One region of the Listeria sp. PSOL-1 genome, then DNA from elsewhere that is predicted to be linked to it. Evidence: a T-box and tRNA genes for the amino acid it is inferred to sense, from the RefSeq annotation. Region 1 holds a T-box; the other holds one or more tRNA genes.
The links. A T-box is a leader RNA that pairs with one kind of tRNA and senses whether it is charged. The one in region 1 lies ahead of leuS (leucine--tRNA ligase), so its partner is inferred to be a tRNA-Leu.
Positions count from the first base shown of each region.

Region 2: it has a tRNA-Leu gene. The T-box ahead of leuS (leucine--tRNA ligase) is inferred to sense a tRNA for this amino acid. The anticodon was not compared.

Region 1 covers NZ_LR760298.1:597,823-608,147, reverse strand. Annotated here, with positions in the region: gene tsf (translation elongation factor Ts) at 1-785, opposite strand, end outside; gene rpsB (30S ribosomal protein S2) at 860-1,612, opposite strand; gene leuS (leucine--tRNA ligase) at 1,804-4,215, opposite strand; T-box leader at 4,277-4,476, opposite strand; gene G6Q10_RS03025 (amino acid permease) at 4,523-5,923, opposite strand; gene G6Q10_RS03020 (tRNA modification radical SAM protein MnmL/YtqA) at 6,063-7,019, shown strand; gene G6Q10_RS03015 (tRNA 5-(aminomethyl)-2-thiouridylate-methyltransferase MnmM) at 7,016-7,600, shown strand; gene asnB (asparagine synthase (glutamine-hydrolyzing)) at 7,677-9,542, opposite strand; gene metK (methionine adenosyltransferase) at 9,687-10,325, opposite strand, start outside.
Region 2 covers NZ_LR760298.1:163,556-173,880, forward strand. Annotated here, with positions in the region: gene cls (cardiolipin synthase) at 1-1,213, shown strand, start outside; gene G6Q10_RS00770 (GNAT family N-acetyltransferase) at 1,241-1,804, shown strand; gene G6Q10_RS00775 (protein with hydrophobic anchor) at 1,895-2,554, shown strand; gene G6Q10_RS00780 (MFS transporter) at 2,619-3,968, opposite strand; gene G6Q10_RS00785 (MerR family transcriptional regulator) at 4,114-4,503, shown strand; gene G6Q10_RS00790 (aldo/keto reductase) at 4,629-5,453, shown strand; gene G6Q10_RS00795 (hypothetical protein) at 6,278-6,436, shown strand; gene G6Q10_RS00800 (YiiX/YebB-like N1pC/P60 family cysteine hydrolase) at 6,423-6,890, shown strand; gene G6Q10_RS00805 (DUF3139 domain-containing protein) at 6,909-7,286, shown strand; tRNA gene G6Q10_RS00810 (tRNA-Leu) at 7,723-7,806, opposite strand; gene G6Q10_RS00815 (hypothetical protein) at 8,116-8,544, opposite strand; fluoride riboswitch at 8,717-8,775, shown strand; gene crcB (fluoride efflux transporter CrcB) at 8,840-9,220, shown strand; gene crcB (fluoride efflux transporter CrcB) at 9,223-9,585, shown strand; gene G6Q10_RS00830 (hypothetical protein) at 9,672-10,043, shown strand.

The sequences.
Region 1 (10,325 bases):
TGATGTTCTTTTACATATTGTCCAACTGTAATATCAGGATTTTTAACGAATGGTTGGTCTAATAAAGAAATTTCGCTTAACCATTTGCTTAGACGGCCTTCAATCATTTTTTCAACAATATTTGCTGGTTTTCCTTCGTTAAGTGCTTGTTGTGTTAATACTTCTTTTTCATGCGCTAGCTCTTCAGCATCTACATCTTCACGTGAAATGTATTGTGGGTTAATCGCTGCAACGTGCATAGCAACATCTTTTGCTACAGCCGTATCGTTTGTACCTTTAAGAATAACCAATACGCCAATACGACCGTTCATATGGATATATTCACCAGATGCACTATCTTCGCTTTTCTCTTTAATATCAAAACGACGTAGTGAAATGTTTTCACCAATCTTAGTAATGGCTTCTGTAATGTATTCTTGGGCAGTCACACCTTTTTCAATATCTGAATTAAGGGCTTCTTCAAGATTATTTGGTCGTGTTCTTAATAAATGGTTAGCTATTTTGTTAACAAGCTTTTGGAAGTCATCATTTTTAGCAACGAAATCTGTTTCTGCATTGACTTCTAAAACAACTGCATGTTTATCATTACTAGCAACATGAGTCATACCTTCAGAAGCAACTCGGTCCGCTTTTTTAGCCGCTTTTGCAATCCCTTTTTCACGAAGATAGTCAATTGCTTTATCCATAACGCCTTCAGTTTCAACAAGGGCACGTTTGCAGTCCATCATACCTGCACCTGTTTTTTCACGTAATTCTTTTACCATTTGAGCAGTAATATTTGCCATTTTATTTCCCTCCAATATTGATCTTTAAAAAAAGGTGATAAGTTTTTTCCTTATCACCTTGTAAGTTTTAAAACTTAAGCTTCAGTTGTTTCTTCGTTTGTTGTTTCTTCTTTTGTTTCAGCAACTGGGGCTTCTACATTTTCCTCGCCTTGATTCACTTCAATGATCGCATCTGCCATTCTAGCAGTAAGAAGTTTTACTGCGCGGATTGCGTCATCATTGGCAGGAATAACATAGTCGATTTCATCTGGATCACAGTTTGTATCTACAATACCGATGATTGGGATATTTAATTTACGTGCTTCAGCTACGGCAATGCGTTCTTTACGTGGATCAACGACGAACAACGCTTTAGGAAGTGCTTTCATCGTTTTAATTCCGCCTAAGAAACGCTCTAATTTTTCTTTTTCTTTTTTAAGAAGAACGACTTCTTTTTTAGGAAGGACATCAAATGTGCCATCTTCTTCCATTTTTTCGATTTGTTTAAGGTATTTTACACGTTTTTGAATCGTATCAAAATTTGTAAGCATACCACCTAACCAACGATGATTAACATAATATTGGCCAGAACGTTCTGCTTCTTCTTTTACAGAATCTTGTGCTTGTTTTTTTGTACCTACAAAAAGAATTGTTCCGCCATCAGCAGCAACTTCACGCATGAAGTTAAACGCTTCATCAACTTTTTTTACTGTTTTTTGTAAGTCGATAATATAGATGCCGTTTCTTTCTGTGAAGATATATTTCTTCATTTTAGGGTTCCAGCGACGTGTTTGGTGACCAAAATGCACGCCTGCTTCTAACAATTGTTTCATTGAAATAACAGCCATAGTTATTCCCTCCTGTTTGGTTTAATTTGCGGAAAATCCGCCCTCCATGTAGGTCCTTCAAATAAAAGACTTGTTGCCAAGCACCCTCTTATTTGTCGCTACATGTGTGATTTAACATCGTTTTTAACTATACCATAAATCACTGTGTGCGTCAATATTATTGGAAGAAACTAAAGCGCTCTTCCTGCCTATTAATTTGCTACAATATTTACCAGTTTTTCTGGAACAACAATGATTTTTCGAATGGTTTTTCCTTCGATGGCTGCTTTGATTTTTTCATCAGCTTGTGCTAAGCGCTCTAGCTCTTCTTTTGTTGTTGTTTTAGGCACTATTATTTTGCTTTTTACTTTCCCGGCTACTTGTAAAACGATTTCTACTTCTGATTCGACGAGCTTAGCTTCATCATACTTCGGCCAGTTTGCGTAAGTTATTGTTTCTTTATGACCAAGTTTTTCCCATAGCTCTTCAGCAACATGAGGAGCAATAGGTGCAAGCAACTGAATAAAACCTTCTGCATACTCTACTGGTAGCGTTCTTGCTTTATACGCCTCATTGATAAAAATCATCAGTGCTGAAATGCCTGTATTGAATCGTAAACTTTCATAATGATTGGTTACATCTTTGACCATTTGATGATAGGCTTTTTCTAGCATAGGATCATTTTCAACCGTTACTTTGTCGGTAAGTTCTCCGGCTTCATTAATCAATAAACGCCATACTCTATCAAGAAATTTACGCGCGCCTTCAAGTCCCTTATCATTCCAAGCAATCGAGGCTTCAAGCGGACCCATAAACATTTCATAAAGGCGAAGTGTATCTGCTCCGTATTTTTCTACAACTTCATCAGGGTTCACAACATTCCCGCGTGATTTAGACATTTTTTCATTATTTTCACCAAGAATCATCCCCTGGTTAAATAGTTTTTGGAAAGGTTCTTTTGTTGGTACAATACCAATGTCATATAAAAATTTGTGCCAAAAACGAGCATAAAGTAAATGTAGCACTGCATGTTCTGCACCGCCAATATAAACATCGACGGGAAGCCACTCTGCTAGTTTTTCAGGTGCTGCAATGGCTTCTTGATTATCTGGATCAATGTAACGTAAGAAATACCAGCTGGATCCAGCCCACTGTGGCATTGTATTGGTCTCGCGTCTCCCTTTCCGGCCATTTTCATCTACTACGTTTACCCATTCTGTCAAATTAGCAAGTGGTGATTCGCCTGTCCCAGAAGGCTTAATTTCTGTCGTTTTAGGAAGAAGAAGTGGTAATTCTGCCTCAGGTACAAGCGTTGTCTCTCCGTCTTCCCAATGAATAACAGGAATAGGCTCGCCCCAATAACGTTGACGACTAAAGAGCCAATCACGCAAGCGATAAGTGATTTTTCGTTTGCCGTCCCCTCTTTCTTCAAGCCAGTCGCACATTTTTGTTATCGCTGCTTCTTGATTTAACCCATCTAGAAATTCTGAATTTACGTGTTTACCGTCTCCACCATATGCTTCTGCTGTGACATTCCCGCCCTCAACAACTTCAACAATCTCTAAGTCATATTTTTTGGCAAACTCATGATCGCGTGCATCATGACCTGGGACAGCCATAACTGCTCCTGTACCGTATTGAATCAGTACATAATCGGCCACCCAAATTGGGATTTTTTTGCCATTTGCTGGATTCATTGCATAAGCTCCAGTGAAAACCCCTGTCTTATCTTTAGAAAGGTCTGTACGCTCAAGATCGCTTTTTAGTTCCACTTGTTTTTGATACTGCTCGACAGCTTCCTTTTGACTTGCAGTTGTGATAGAGTCAATCAATTCATGTTCAGGTGCAAGTACAGTATAGGTCGAACCAAATAATGTGTCAGAACGAGTAGTAAAAACAGGAAAAGCATGGTCAGTATCTGCTACTTGAAAAGTAATTTCTGCACCTTCTGACTTTCCAATCCAATTGCGCTGCATATCTTTAATATTTTCTGGCCAATCGACAAAGTCAAGGTCACTAAGCAAGCGGTCAGCATAAGCCGTAATTTTCAGCATCCATTGACGCATCGGTTTGCGGTAAACTGGGAAGCCTCCTCGCTCACTTTTACCATCAATCACTTCTTCATTAGCTAATACTGTTCCAAGTGCAGGACACCAATTCACTGCCACTTCTGCTTCATATGCTAGCCCTTTTTCGTATAATTTTTCAAAAATCCACTGTGTCCATTTATAATAATTCGGATCTGTTGTATTGACTTCTCGGTCCCAATCATATGAAAAACCTAGTGATTTAATTTGACGCGTGAAATTTTCAATATTGTGAGCGGTAAATTCTGCTGGATCATTCCCTGTATCAATGGCATACTGTTCTGCTGGAAGACCAAAAGCATCCCAGCCCATTGGATGAAGTACGTTATATCCTTGTGCTCGTTTCATCCGCGATAAAATATCAGTAGCAGTATAACCTTCAGGATGCCCAACATGAAGCCCTGCACCTGATGGATAAGGAAACATATCCAGCGCATAAAAATTTTCTTTATTTTTATCTTCTGTCGTACGGAACGTTTTATGATTATCCCAATATTTTTGCCACTTTGGTTCGATTGTTTTGTGATTGAATGTCATTTTTTTACCTTCCTTTTTTGAATTTTTGGCTATAAAAAAATCTCTCGTCTCACAGCTTCTGCTATGGGACGAGAGATTTTCCCGCGGTACCACCCAAATTAGTGTTTTATTCCACTCAACTTTGTTCCTTAACGCGGAAAACGGGATCAGAATCCTGACTCCAAGACAAGTTCATCATGTTCTTCGTTCGGCTTACACCAACCGCCGACTCTCTATTTACTCCAGAACGACAAGATTACTACTTCTTTTCACAGCCACCTAGTATATTAGCTCTATTGTAGCTGATTTTCTAGCTTTTGGCAAGATGCTATTCTTTTTTTAGTTTCATTAGAGGATATAAGAGAAACCCAGCTAAAAACAAGCAGAGGCTTAATAAGAAAACCTTCAAATCTGCTGTACCGCTCTTAATAATCCAGGCCGCATAAATAAGTGCTAACGCTGCAATAATAAAATCAAAATAGCGTTTCATCTTCTTGTTTTTCTCATACGTTTCACCAGTCAATACCAATTTTAACTGATAAAGTGGGGAAATAAAATACTGGACTAAAAAGGCAAGTGTTGATACTTTAACTACAAAGTCATAAGCAAAGGCAATATCTCCTGAAAGCGTTGAAAAAATGAAAAGCTGCGCTGCAAAACAAGTCAGAATGAGCGTTCGGACTGGCGTTCCGTTTTTATTTACTTTTTTCAGAAATGGTAAGAAAAGGCCATTTTTTGCTGCTTGATACGGTGCTTCTGAACTCATCATCACCCAGCCAATAGCAGAACCAAACAAGCAAACAAGGGCAAGTAAAGCCATAACAGCACTGCCGCCGCTTCCTGTTACAGTGTTTAACGCATCAGCAAGTGGACTCGCGCTATTTAATAATTCATTTTTAGGAATCAAGCCTAGCGTTAATACAGAAATTGTAATATAAAGCAATACAGCAATGACTAAGCCAGAAATCGTAGCTGCTTGAATGACCCTACCTGACTTCGCTCTCCCAGCAAACATCATCGCAGACTCAATTCCAATAAAAGCCCAAAGTGTTACAATTGAAGCTCGATTAACTTGCGCGAGTAGTCCATTTTCTACTCCACTTGTATCGATAACAGGGTGATACCAAGCGCCCATTCTTGCAGACTCAAAAGCAAACACAGCAATAATAATGAATAAAAAGAAACCTATTACTTTAGCAGAGGTGGCTAACAAGTTAATTTTTCCTGCACCACTAACTCCTTTTGAAATAATAAAAGCTACGCCCCATAGTAAAAGTGAGCAAATGAGGAATGTTAAAACCCTACCTTCTTGAAATGAATAACTACCAACAGTAAACCAAACTGCTTTACTGTTTAAGACTGGAAAGAAAACAGATAAATAACCGGTGAAAGAAGTGATAATGGAAACATTCCCAGCCCAATTAGCTACCCAATAACTCCAAACAGCAATGAACCCTGCCATCTTTTTAGCTTTAGGGTTTGCAAATAAAGCGTAAGCATGACTTTGTGCACCAATTGTTAATTCTGGTTTTTTTACAGCTAAATTGCCAAAAACAAGCGCAATCATTAAAACTCCTGCACCTGTTAACGACCAAGCTAATAAAATCGCAAGTGGACTGGCTACTTCTGCCATCTGTCTAGGTAGCATAAATATACCAGAACCGATCATATTACCAATAACCAAGCTTGTTAAAACAAAATAACCCATTTTTTTCTTGTTTGTTGTCATATCTGCATCTCCCTTTATCTTATTATCACATTACCAAACTAAAGCATTTTAATTATCATAACAGCTTTTTATTTTTTCGTCAATAACAAACACAAAATATGATACACTAAATTAAGAAATATAAAGGAGCATAAATCAATTGAAAAAAATTAACCCTTTCCCTTATAGCAATGATAATAAACGTTATCATACATGGAATTATTGTTTACGAAATCATTTTGGTGAAAAAACATTTAAGATTGCACTTGATGGTGGCTTTGACTGTCCTAATCGTGACGGCACTGTAGCAAAAGGTGGCTGTACGTTTTGTAGTGCAGCTGGATCCGGTGATTTTGCCGGCAGTAGAAAAGTTGATCTTAAAACACAATTTAACGAGATTCGTAATAAAATGCACCATAAATGGAAAAATGGCAAATATATTGCTTATTTTCAAGCCTTTACCAACACCCATGCAAGTGTTAGCGAACTTCGCGAAAAATATGAAAGTGTCTTAAATGAAGAAGGCGTTGTTGGGCTTTCCATTGCAACAAGACCAGATTGTTTGCCAGACGATGTTGTTGATTATTTAGCTGAACTAAATGAGCGAACTTATTTATGGGTCGAACTTGGTTTACAATCCGCCCATAATGAAACGGGGCGTTTAATTAACCGGGCCCATGATTATGATTGTTATTTAGAAGGTGTAAGTAAGCTCCATGCGCGTGGTATCCGCGTTTGCACTCATATTATTAATGGCCTTCCAAAAGAAACCCCCGAAATGATGCTTGAAACAGCAAAAAAAGTAGTTCAAAGTGGCGTTTCAGGGATAAAAATTCATTTACTCCATTTGCTAAAAGGGACACCAATGATCGAAGACTACAAACGTGGTGACTTAACCTTTTTGACACAAGAGCGATATGTTGGGCTTGTATGTGATCAACTAGAGATCTTGCCCAAAGAGATGGTCATTCATCGGATAACTGGCGATGGTGGTGTAGAAGATTTAATTGGCCCCATTTGGAGCTTAAACAAATTTGAAGTGCTAAATGCCATTGATCAAGAGCTCATTTGGCGAAATAGCTATCAAGGAAAATATAATGAGGGAAGAAACAGATGAATTTAGAAAATATTTTACAGTTTAGTCATTCATTACTCAAAAAAATCGTTTTTCCAGGTGATGTGGTGATTGACGCAACATGTGGTAATGGACATGATACTTTATTTTTAGCACAACTTGTTGGTGTAAATGGCATGGTTTATGGCTTTGATATTCAAAAAGAAGCAATCGAAGCTACAGCCACGCGTTTAGAGGAAGCAGCAGCACATCACCAAGTTCAACTTTTCCAAACAAGTCACGAAAATATCCATACAGTCGTTGATCAACCTATTAAAGCAGCCATTTATAATCTTGGTTATTTACCTGGCGGTGATAAAGCGATCACAACAAACCCTTCCTCTACATTAACAAGTATTGAACAAGCATTATTAAAACTAATCAAAGGTGGAATGGCCATTTTAGTCATTTATCATGGGCATCCAAGTGGTAAACTGGAAAAAGAAGCCATCCTCACATTCGTTCAAGACCTCGCGCAACAAGATTTTCATGTCCTTGAGTATCGTTTTCTTAACCAGCAAAATCATCCACCATTCGTTATCGTGATTGAGAAACGCTCGGAGAACTATTCTCCTTGCTCATAGTATGGCTTTCCCCTATAATAAAAACTTCAAAAGCTAGTATAAAAACTAACTTTTGAAGTTATAATAAATGGGATATCTATTTACCAAAATCATATTTATCTTCAATATAAATGGCATGCCAAATCATAAAGATAACAACCGTCCAGATCTTGCGGCTATAATCTTGTTTCCCCGCACAGTGATCAACAAGAAGCTTTAAGACGTACGGTTTATTGATTAAATGATCTGTTTTTGACTCATGAATGATATTTTTTACCCATTCATTCATTTCATCTTTTAACCAGTGACGAATCGGTACAGGAAAACCTAGTTTACGTCGATTTAAAACATGTTCAGGAACAAAAGTTGCGGCTGCTTGACGCAGAATATACTTGGTTGTTCCCTGTGTGGTTTTTAGCGATGCTGGGATTTTTTTCGCTACCTCAAAAACGGCTTTATCTAAAAACGGTACACGAACTTCAAGAGAATGAGCCATTGTCATTCGATCCGCTTTTAATAAAATATCGCCACGAAGCCATGTATGAATATCAATATATTGCATACGCTCTACTGGATCATAGTCACGCGTTTCCGAGTAAAATGGATCTGTTACAAGTGTGTAATCTTGACCTTCTTTATACTGAACGAGTAGCTTCCGTTTTTCTTCTTCACCAAACATCTTAGCATTCCCGATGTAGCGCTCTTCCATTGGCGTTGTCCCACGTTCCAAAAAGCTTCTCCCCCGCATTCCTTCTGGCATAACTTTAGCCACACTACCTAACATCGATTTAAACGCTTTAGGCATTTTATTAAACATTGCAAGAGAATTTGGCTCATTGTAAATATTATAGCCACCAAAGAGCTCATCGGCTCCTTCACCAGAAAGGGCAACAGTAACTTGTTTTCTTGCTTCTCGTGCTAAGAAATATAGCGGAATAGCAGCCGGATCAGCAAGCGGATCATCCATATGCCAAACAATTTTTGGAAGCTCAGCCATGTATTCTTGCGGCGTGATCACATAACTAATATTTTCGACGCCTAGCTTTTCTGCCGTTTCTTTTGCAACGTCAATTTCAGAAAAACCATCACGTTCAAAGCCAACAGAAAAAGTCTTAATCGCAGGATGATACTCCTTAGCGATGGCTGCAATAATAGATGAATCAATTCCACCCGATAAAAAAGAACCAACTGGAACATCTGAACGCATGTGCATTTTGACAGAATCAAACATCACATCGCGAATTTCTTTAATCAGTGTATCTTCTGAACTACTTACAGGAGAAAATTTGGCCTGCCAATATTGCTTGATATTCATTGGCTCGCCAATTTTTTTAGTAAAATAATGTCCAGGTAAGAGACGACTTATTTCAGTCGTTAGCGTTTCTGGTTCTGGAACAAACTGGAAAGTCATATAATTTTGTAACGAAACTTCATCTAAATTCTTATTTTTAAGGGCATGTAAAATGGATTTTTTTTCTGATCCAACAAATAACTTCTGGTCTTCTTCAGCATAGAAAAAAGGTTTAATGCCAAATGGATCGCGCGCACCATAAACACACGCTTCTTGTTTATCCCAAATAACAAAACCGAACATGCCACGTAGTTTACTTGCCACCTCTTCTTTATATTTTGCATAGGCTGCGATGATAACTTCAGTATCACTTTCTGTTTCAAACGTCATGCCCTCTTTTTTTAAATCATTACGTAATTCAACATAATTATAAATTTCACCGTTAAAAATAATCCAATAACGCTCATTTTCATAAGTAAGCGGCTGATGCCCATGTTCTACATCAATAATGCTTAAACGTCTAAAGCCAAATTGGATATGATCATCAGTAAAATAACCTTCATCATCTGGTCCACGGTGAGTAATCATATCATTCATTTCTTTAAATGCTTCTTTTTCTTCGCCTGTAATTTCGGCAATGCGGTCATGTACGCATCCTACAAATCCACACATTGGGGCATTCTCCTCTATATCAAAAATTAATTGCTTATTTCACATCGTTTATCATATCATAAAGCCCATTCGTTTGGTATAAAAATAGGCTCAAGAGATACGTACTTTTACTGCGTTTAAAGTTAACATTCGTATCAATAATTCCTAAAACAATTCCCTTCCTGAACTAATTTTTGAGCTTTTTTCAGCAAAAAATGCTTTTAAATCAGAGACTTTATCTGTGCGTTCCCAAGGTAAGTCAAGATCCATACGTCCAAAATGACCAAATGCCGCAGTTTTTCGATAAATTGGTTTACGCAAATCAAGCATTTTAATGATGCCTGCTGGACGTAAATCAAAATGCGTACGTACTGCTTTTTCTAATTCTTGCTCAGTCATAGAACTTGTCCCATATGTTTCGATTGAAATTGAAACGGGTTCAGCTACACCAATAGCGTAAGCGAGTTGAACTTCGACTTTCCGAGCAAGCCCTGCAGCAACAATATTTTTAGCTACATAACGCGCAGCATAAGCTCCAGAACGATCTACTTTAGTCGGATCTTTTCCTGAAAAGGCACCTCCGCCATGGCGCGCATAACCACCATAAGTGTCCACGATGATTTTACGCCCAGTTAAGCCAGCATCTCCTTGAGGCCCACCAATTACGAAGCGTCCAGTTGGATTAATAAAATATTTTGTCTTATCATCTAACAATGCTGCATCAATAACCGCAGAAATCACATGTTTTTTCATATCAGCAGCAATTTGTTGCTGTGTCATCTTTGGATGATGTTGCGTAGAAAT
Region 2 (10,325 bases), 430 kb from region 1:
GATCCGTGCACTTGAAAAAACGCACAACACAAATGCAGCGCCAGATTTATCAAAAAGGATTGCTCATTTAACTGATATTCAAGCCGTTAATGGCAATGAGCTAAAGCTGCTTACAAATGGTGACGAGACTTTCAAAGCGATTATCGAATCACTAAAACAAGCAAAAAATCACATTCATATTCAATATTATATCTATAGAGCGGATGCAATTGGTACCGAAATCCGTGATCTTTTAATTGATAAACTGAATGAAGGCGTTGAAGTGCGTTTTATGTATGATGCATGGGGCTGTGCCAAGCTTCATGAAAGTTTTTTAAAACCGCTTGAAGAAGCTGGTGCAGAAATTCAGGCGTTTGACCCAATTCGCTCAATTTGGATAGCACGCACTGCAAATTTACGTAATCACCGCAAGTTAATCGTCATTGATGGGCAGATTGGCTTTACCGGTGGATTAAATATTGGGGAAGAATATCGTAGCAATACACCTGATTTTGTCGTTTGGCGTGATACACATATCAAAATTAATGGCCCGGCAATTTTAGAATTACAGGAATCCTTTTTAGTAGATTGGGTTTATATGAAAAATTGTGCGGAAGCAGCGGACTCATTTATTAATGAAGCAGGCGTAAAACAATATTTATCTCCAAAAACAAGAGGTTCAGAATGGGCGCAAATCGTTTACGGGGGACCTTACGACAAAGAAAATGGTGTGCGTGATGCCATTTTAGATTTGATTGAATCGGCAAAAGAGTCTGTTTGGATTGCTTCACCTTATTTTGTTCCTGATGAAGAAGCTCTTGCTGTTCTTCGGCGTGTATCCATGAGTGGCATTGATGTTCGTGTTATCATTCCGGGAAAAGGTGATCGAGCAATCTCATTTCATGGAAGCAATGCTTATATTGAAACGATGCTTGAAGCAGGAACAAAAATGTATGCGTACCGGGATGATTCATTTATCCATGCTAAATTAATTCTCGTAGACGGAGAAAGAGGCGCCGTTGGTACTGCAAATTTTGACGTTCGGAGTTTTCGCCTTAATCATGAACTTATGGTCTTTTTATATGAAACAGATTCTGCAATTAAGAAGATGTTAGTTGACTTTGAAGCTGACTTCAAAGCAAGTAAGTTATATCAAATAGAAGATATCAAACAAAAATCATGGTATACGAAAATGAAAGAAAACCTTTCTAGTTTGTTATCTCCTATTTTATAAACCCTAGTTTTTAAGGAGGAACTATTAATGATTCGACAAGCTACTATGGATGATGCAACAGAAATCGCCCCACTTCTTCTTACAATTTGGAAAGATATGGAGCTCTCCATTTTTAAAACAGAAAAAGAAGCAACGATAATAAAAGCACTAACAAAAGCCATTCTACTCCCAAATTATCGTTATTATTATAAACACATTTATGTTTACGAAAAAGGACAACAAATCGCGGGTGTGGTGGCGGGTTATCCAAGTAAAATAGAACCATTAATTGAAAAACCCTGGCAGCAAGTTATCGAGGAGTTTCATTTAACCCATACAAAACCTGTCTTTGTAGATCTAGAGACTTTCCCAAATGAATGGTATTTAGATTCTTTAGTGACAAGCGAAGAATTTCGAGGCCAAGGAATTGGCTCAGCTTTAACTAATGAATTACCTAATATCGCTAAAGCAAGTGGGGAAAGCGTTATTGGTTTAAACTGCGATAAAAAAAACCCTCATGCCAAACGACTTTACAATCGACTAGGTTTTGTAAAAGTAGGGGAAGTAGTACTTGGAACACATTTATATGATCATATGCAAAAGCCACTATAAAAAGCATTGTCTAGCTTTCACAATTGTACCTTATCGAAACTGTACATTCATTTCAATTCGTGCTAAGCTAAAAGCTACGGAGGTGCAGTTGTGAAAAAATACATAATAAGCATATTAGTTGTGTGCCTTGCTTTTGTGGCTGGTTGCGCAAATATTACGAACACAGTTAAAGTAAACAAAAATGGGACTGCTGATATTAATTTTGATGTGAATTTTGATGGGACAGCGGCTTTTCTGGCCGATTCAATTATGAATAAGGCGGTTCCTCAATTTAAAGATCAAGGATTTAAAGTAAAAAAAGTTTCATCAACAGAATATCAATTTAGCCGCCACATTAAACAAACAACTGGAGGCAAAAACACAAACCAATTAGCCAAAGAATACGGAATTAATTACAAGGAAACAAAAGGCTTTTTCTTTGATAAAGTGAGATTAGATGGAACAGTTGATATGCCAAAGCTATTAAAACAATATAGTGGCGATGCAGCGATCCCAAATAATATATTATCACAAGTTAATTATACACTTGTGCTTGACTTACCAATTTCAGGTATTGGAAAGAATAATGCAGATAAGGTTTCAGGTGGAAAATTAACTTGGAAGGTACCATTAACTGAGAAGAAACCACTTTTCTTTGAAATAAATGTTCCTAATGTGAAAAATATTGCTATCGTAGGAGGCATCGTTCTTATTTTAGCAGTTGCTCTTATCATTTGGTTAGTAAGAAGAAAAAGAAAATCATCATTATAAATTAGAAAAACACATTTTCCTTTATTCGTTAAAAGGAAAATGTGTTTTTAATTTAGTAAAAATGCTAATCTACATGTCTATGGTACGCAAGGTTCGATACAGCGAGTAGGGCAATAAAGATAAAAAGGATCATAAAAATTAAAGAATAATTATAAATTTTAGCTGGAATCATTTGCACACTACTCAAAGCAACGATAACTGATAACCCCAGTGCCCCTCCAAATTGGTGAATTGTATTAACCACACCTGATGCTGACCCTGCAATAGAAGGATCGGTATTCGCTAAGCCCATTTCAGTCATTGGACTTAATGAAAGCCCTTGCCCAACTCCCAAAAATATCATCGGGACCGCCATTGATAAGATATAACCCGATTCAATTTTAGCAATAAAAGCGATGATAAAGCCAAGCATTGTTAATATTATCCCAATAAATAACACACGAGTATCACCAAAGCGTTTTTTAAGCATTGTGACTTTTGTCGCTGAAAAAAACTGAACTACAGTCATTGGTAGAAAGGAAATACCAGCTTGTAGCGGACTATAGTGAAAGACATGCTGCATTGCTTGAGGTGCAAGAAACCAATAAGCAAGTATACCACCCATAAAGAAAAAGCGAGCAATATAGGAACTACTGCGTTCGTAATCTAAAAATAATTTAAGCGGCATTATTGGTGCTTTAGCGTAGTGCTGAGTGATAATAAAAGCCCCCAAAAAAATAAGCGCGATGACCAGAAAGGTTAACTGATGGGTTTCACCAACGATGCTGTAGAGTAATGTCGAAAAGCCAATAATAGAAAAGATCGTTCCCCGATAATCTAACTTTTGTTTACTAGTTGAAGGAAGTCTATCGGTCTTAACATATTTGAGGGTAAGAATAAAAAGAATACCTCCAATTGGCAAATTTATAAAAAAAGCATCTCGCCAAGTGAAAAGACTTGCAATCATGCCCCCAAATACTAAACCGAAGCTAGTACCGATACCAATTGTTGCTCCGTAAGCTACGATTGCTCGTGAGCGCATGTCATCACGGTAAGTATCCATTAAAAGTGCTAATGTTGCTGGTGCTAAAATAGAAGACCCTACTCCTTGTAATGCACGAGAAATAACAATCATTGGTGCATTTGTTGATAATCCTACAAATAATGAGCTTACACTAAAGAGGAATAGTCCGATGAGTAACATCCGCTTACGACCAAAGATATCACCAGCCCGACCACTGAACAATAAAAGGCCACCAAAAGTTAGTGAGTAAGCATTACTTACCCAAGATAATGAGTGTTCATTCAGGTTTAGATCTGTCGCGATTTTTACAGTTGCTGTGAATGTGACAGATACATCGAACAAGATCATGAAGTAACTAAAAAGAATAACGGGAAGAATAATACCAAATTTTTGCTGAGTAGATTTTGACATATTTTTTCTCCTGATCAAAATGATTTATTAAAATACTTGGTTATTATAAACCTTTGTCTGCACTCTAAGGCAAGTGTTTTTTATTAAATGATTTGCATTGAAGGGTTATAATGAAACAAAATGAAGAAAGGGCTGATGAGTATTTATGAATATTGATGCTGTAAGTAAGAAATTCGATATAACAAAAGACACCCTTCGTTATTGGGAACGTATCGGTCTATTACCCAAAGTCCAGCGTAATGAAAATGGTTATCGCAACTACTGCGAAAATGATATGAACTGGATTAGTTATATTATCTCCATGCGAAAAACAGGCATGCCCATTGAAACCTGTATTGAATACGTTCGCATGCTGCATAAAAAGGATGTTTCACCCGAAGCGCGACGTAAGCTCCTAATTAATCAGCGTGATGAGTTGGTAGCCCAAATACAAAATATTCAGCTTGTCATCGATTATCTTAATGAAAAAATTGATCATTTTGAAGAACATATTTTACCTAAAGAGGCAGAACAACTTTTTTTAGATAAAAGATGAAATGAAGGAAATGTACTCTAAAATGGCTGTTAAGAGCTATGATAATAAAAAAATGCTAAATATTTGCTTTACAATACGCTTTAAAGGGTATGATAAGGAAGTATTAATTTTTAGGAGGATGAATGATGAATTTAAAAGATACAGTGGAACTTGCAAATGGCGTTCTGATGCCACATATGGGATTTGGTGTATGGCAGGTTAAAGATGGCGAAGAAGCAGTGAATTCAGTAAAATGGGCAATAGAAACAGGATATATCAGCATTGATACAGCCGCCGCTTATAAAAACGAAGATGGTGTCGGCCGTGCTATTAAAGAATCAGGAAAAAAACGTGATGAATTATTTGTGACAACAAAACTTTGGAATGCTGATCAAGGTTATGAATCAACGTTAGCTGCCTTTGACAAAAGCCTTGCCAAATTAGGCCTTGATTATCTTGACTTATACCTCATTCATTGGCCAGGAACTAGACTATTCAAAGAGACATGGCGCGCTTTTGAAAAATTATATAAAGATAAAAAAGTGCGAGCAATCGGTGTATGTAATTTCCATGAACATCATCTAAAAGAATTAATGGAAGACGCTGAGATCCCGCCGATGGTAAATCAAATTGAGCTTCATCCATTACTTACACAAGAGCCTTTACGCAAATTTTGTAAAGAACACAATATTGTAGTTGAAGCCTGGTCTCCACTTGGTAACGGAAAAATCTTAGCAAATGCTGATTTGAAAGCTATTGCTGATAAGCATGGTAAATCAGTAGCCCAAGTTATTTTGCGCTGGGATTTGCAAAATGGGATTGTGACTATCCCGAAATCTGTTCATAAAGAACGGATTATTGAAAATGCCCAAGTCTTTGATTTTGAGCTAAGTAGAGAAGAAGTAGAAGCGATTAATGCTTTGAATAAAAACGAACGTACAGGTCCAGATCCGGAGGAATTTAATTTCTAATAACTGGAAAGAAGCTACTGATTATTTTAGTTTTTGGGGGCTTTTGTCTCGTGAAATATCATTATTTGAAGCAAATAAGATTTTTTGAGCTTAGAGACACCCAAAGTTTTAACCTTGTGCCTTATCTAAGTAATATCAAACTAATATAGCTTGTCAATCAAATTATTCAATGCTACGAAAAACCTTTTAATACAGGAACTATGTCAATAATAATCTTTTGTTCTCTTGTATCTAGCGAGATAATTCTTTTTTATTGTTTAGCACTCTACGCTACAATAGCTTTTGTAAATCAAGAATATTGCATATATATCATGGATTCTTTTAATTTTAAGTTGATTGCCATGAAGTTTTACAATAGTTTTATTTTGTCCTCTTAAACAAGGAGTGATAGCATTTCCAGGGTGTATTTTTAAAATAAGCTGCTATGTGCAGAAAAACAAAAATTAAGAGATGAGTCATTACGATTCATCTCTTTTTTGTTCCTTTCTAGTGTGAGCGTTATGAAAAAAATATTGTTATATATTTTGATTTTGAAAGCGATTTTATGATATAGTGTAATTATTAGAAAATAATAAAAAGGGAGACAAAAATATGAGAAAGAGTTTACTATTTCTTTTGCTTACTCTTACCTCAGTATTACTAGTGGTACCTACACACAGTATTAATGTAGGCGGGGTAGAAAAAAACCGAATTTTCAAGCAATTTATAATCAAGCTGTATCAGAAAATATTATTAATCCTGAAACGAAAACTTTTGCGCGATGGAAGACAGAAAATGAAGAAGAATTCTATCCTAATTTTAAAGAGGCTGTCAAGGAGAATATATTGCCGAAGGATTTGGCAACAAATTATGCTGCTTGGTTGAAAGCGAATCGCTACGGAATCCCTCCAGAGGGGGATACAAAAGTTTTTAATGATGTTACACCACATGCTTCATGGAAAGGCTTTGCTATAAAAGGCTGGCGACATTTTGATTACAAATAATACCAGTTCAAAGGGGATTACAGGCCATGCTGCTATCGCAAATAGTGATAATTACATTTTGGACATGCCAGGTACAGGCCGACGTCCTGCAAAATCTAATAATAGGCAAAGCACAGTAAGTAGTTGGTTGAAGGAATATGACAATAGTGGGAAATATGTAAAAGTTTACAGGCTAAAAGATCAAGACATGGCGAAGAGAGTAGCACGTTATGCTGATCGTAATTATTATTCAACAACTGGAAGTGCAACGAAAAATATACAACTTGACTATGGTATAGATTACCATCTCTATCAAAAAAGCCCTAGTTATTGTTCCAAGTTAGTTTATCAAGCTTATTATTTTGGTTCAGGAGCTGCTAAGGTAGTATATCCTAAGAATGGATTTGTAGCTCCTTATTTTTTAATAGGAACATTTACAGCTAATTATAAACCCCAGCTTAAAAAGACTTTTTAGAAAGTAGGAATTATATTTATGAAAAAAATATTTTTATGGGCAGGAGTTCCTGTAGGTATCATTATTTTGATTGGTATGATTTTCTATATTTATCAGGTACCTGTACAAAAGTACTTTGGAAAAAAAGCGATAGAAAAATATATTACGGCTCAGCAAATCAATAGAAAAGATATGCAATTACTTGATTCAGGAGCTAGCCTGATGAAAGGGGGCTATAGAGCAACCTATAAAATTAAAACAGATCCAGAGAAAGAGTACTCTTATTATTATCGTTCTTGGGCTAAAAGTGACCCTTACCATATATCTCTTAATGTTTATAAGAATGGGACCGCTCTTAATTCAAGTGATCCGTCTATTAAACATCCTCCGCTTTCTGATGATTTTAAAGAAAAATAGAAAATAGAGCTATGTAGTTTTGAGTGTTTCCAGAAAAAAAACACGTCTGTTTATAAAGCACTGATGCTTACACTAGCACTTGTTACGCTTATTGTGTTAGTCCTAGACTTTCATAAATAAAAAAAGTAATCATCTAACCACTTTGAACCACTCCCTGTTAAGCAGGTAGTAGTTTTTGTTCATTTTATAGTTTAAAAGCTTATCTCGAGGCTGTTTTTAGTTCAATTTTGTAGAGCAGAAATGGGACAGAACTTAACAACTTTCATTTACTTTGTTGATATCTGAAATTAGTTGGAAAAGGGCGTATTTAAACTGCATCCTTTTTTGTGGTGTAAGATCATGTTAAAGTTTTATCAGGCCCATCCCAGGCCCCAAACAACAAAAAACGAGTTTCAGGAAAAATAAATTAATCCTGAAACTCATTGCTAATGTAAGATGCGGCCGAGAGGACTTGAACCTCCACGAGCTAATGCCCACTAGGCCCTCAACCTAGCGCGTCTGCCGATTCCGCCACGACCGCTTAATATCAATGTTTTTCACCCACACAACCTAATGAGACGCGCAAGGTTATTATATCTATATACATGCTAAGTTAGTATATCCTAGCGCAACTAAATTTGTCAAGTTGGCATTCTATCTAAGCTATCATGCCTTTTATTAGCTATTATTACCACTCAATTGATTTATATCATTACTATTAAATAAAAAAATAGAAGAGATTGAATCTTATAAATGTGGCGTGCTAAGAAAAAAGCAAGTTATCAGAAGCAACCTAATTTTATTAAAAATATCCAGGCAAATTACTAGAGTATTTTGCCTATAAAATCATTTATATTAAAATTGTTTCTACCAATAAATCATTTGTTTTGTCTAATTTAGAGAATGAATGAGGGATAGGATGCGTCACTAAGATGATATATTTTTGCTTATATGAAGCCTCTTCATATTTTTTGAAGAAGATTTGCTCTGGATTATGAGGTAATAAAGTATTAGGAAATTGCATATCAAAACTATTCGATAGATATTCTTGAATATTTGTGGCTAAAATATTTTTATTTAGATGCAACTCTTCTAAAATATTTCGAGTATAGTCAGATGTGTCTACGATCTTCCCAATAGTTGGATCAGAAATAATTAATGCTTTTTTTAAATAGCGTTCCCACACAGTAGAAGCAATGGGTATATCTAGTTCAGTGTGTAAAATTAAAAGGTAATCTAGATTAATATTATAACTAATGATACGGTCAGCTTGAATCATATTATCATCTCTCTTTTGTTTATATTTAATCTAAATCTATCATAATATTATGTGAAAAGTAAAACAAAGAGAAACCCTTTCATTTAAATAATATCTCTCATTCTATTGACCATCAACCGCTATACAACCTAACAAACTTGCTTGCTTAAAAAATATTTTCGTTGTATAGTAAAAATGAAAGAGCGATGGAGTTCGCTAAAACCGCAATATGCTGATGACTCCTGTTTAAGTAAGCTTAGTTCAACCCTAGGCTTGTTTAAGCAGGATTTTTAATTGCTTAGAGGAGGATTAGAAAATGTATTACGTATATATTGCTATTTTCAGTGCACTAGGTGGCATGAGCCGCTATGGAATTAGCTTACTTATCAATGCTAATAACTTTCCCATTGCAACACTTGTCGTTAATCTCTTGGGATCATTTTTGTTAGCAATCATTATGCAATATTTTGCGGAAAATGTGGATGTTCCACCGCAATTAATTGCTGGTTTAGGGACAGGTTTTGTCGGTTCTTTTACTACATTTTCAAGCTTTAGTGTTGAAAATATTCATTTGTTAATGAACGGGCAATATTTTCTTGCGATTAGTTATATTGTGGTTAGTTTATGTGGGGGTTTGCTGTTTGCAGGTGTAGGTTATAAAGTAAGCTGGATTTTAGTAAAGCGAAGGGGGCTTTGAATATGATTATTCAGTTACTGATTGTCGGAATTGGTGCTGCGGTTGGGGGTATGATAAGATACGGTTTTTCTAATTGGTTAAAAAATAAGTGGCACACACAGTTCCCCTGGGCGACTTTCATTATTAACCTTAGTGGCTCCTTTTTGCTTGGTCTGCTTATTTCTTCAAATCTTTCACCAGCATGGCAATTGCTGTTTGGAACAGGATTACTAGGAGGATATACCACATTTTCTACTTTTAAAATTGAAAATATTGAATTACTCTTAAAAAAAGAATATCAAATCTTTTTTTCTTATACAGGTTTATCTTATTTATTCGGTTTACTTTTTGCTGCATTTGGTGTGATCGTTGGCAATAACTTATAAGAAAAGCTTAAGAAGTCAAATAAACTATTGTAGCTAAGTTTTTGGCATGATATGCTAGAAAAAAAGATTTTTGAAAGGTAATCTGTATGAAAAAAATTATTTTCCTTTCTATCATTGCTTTATTTGTTTTTTTAGCCGTTGGTTGCGGTAAACAAGGTGTTCCTGCAGTGGTAGTAAATGGTACAATTAGTGATGCAAGTTCAGCTGTTCAAAATAAGACTTTAATGGTAAATGGCACGTTGAGTTGGCAAGGTGAGGCAGAAAAAAATTCACGAGACTTAACTGTTCTGCTAAATGATTCAACAAAAATTACAGATGCTTCTGGTAAAACGACAAAAATCGCTTCATTACGAAAAGGAGACCGTTTTTCTGCCGTTTTTCCTGAAGGGACAAAAATCGTTTCTCCATCACCAGGTAAAGTTTCAAACCCAGCAACTTCTATTAAGCTAACAAAATAGCTCGGCGACAAGCACGCGCGATTGAAGAGGTTTGCCAGACTTCTTCTTCTGATGAACTCTTTAATGCAAGCGTTTTCTATTAGTTTGTCGTGTTCGAACTATAGAACTTATACTATCTTTTTTGAATCATATTTTCTTAAAAAATAGAGCTGAGGCACATGATGCCTTAGACTCTTTTTTTGTATGCGCAGGGTAGATTTAAATGTTATTTAAAGCATTTTGTTTTTGGCATTATCAGTAGCTATTCTTAATTTCTACTACGATAGTTAGAAATAATTTATT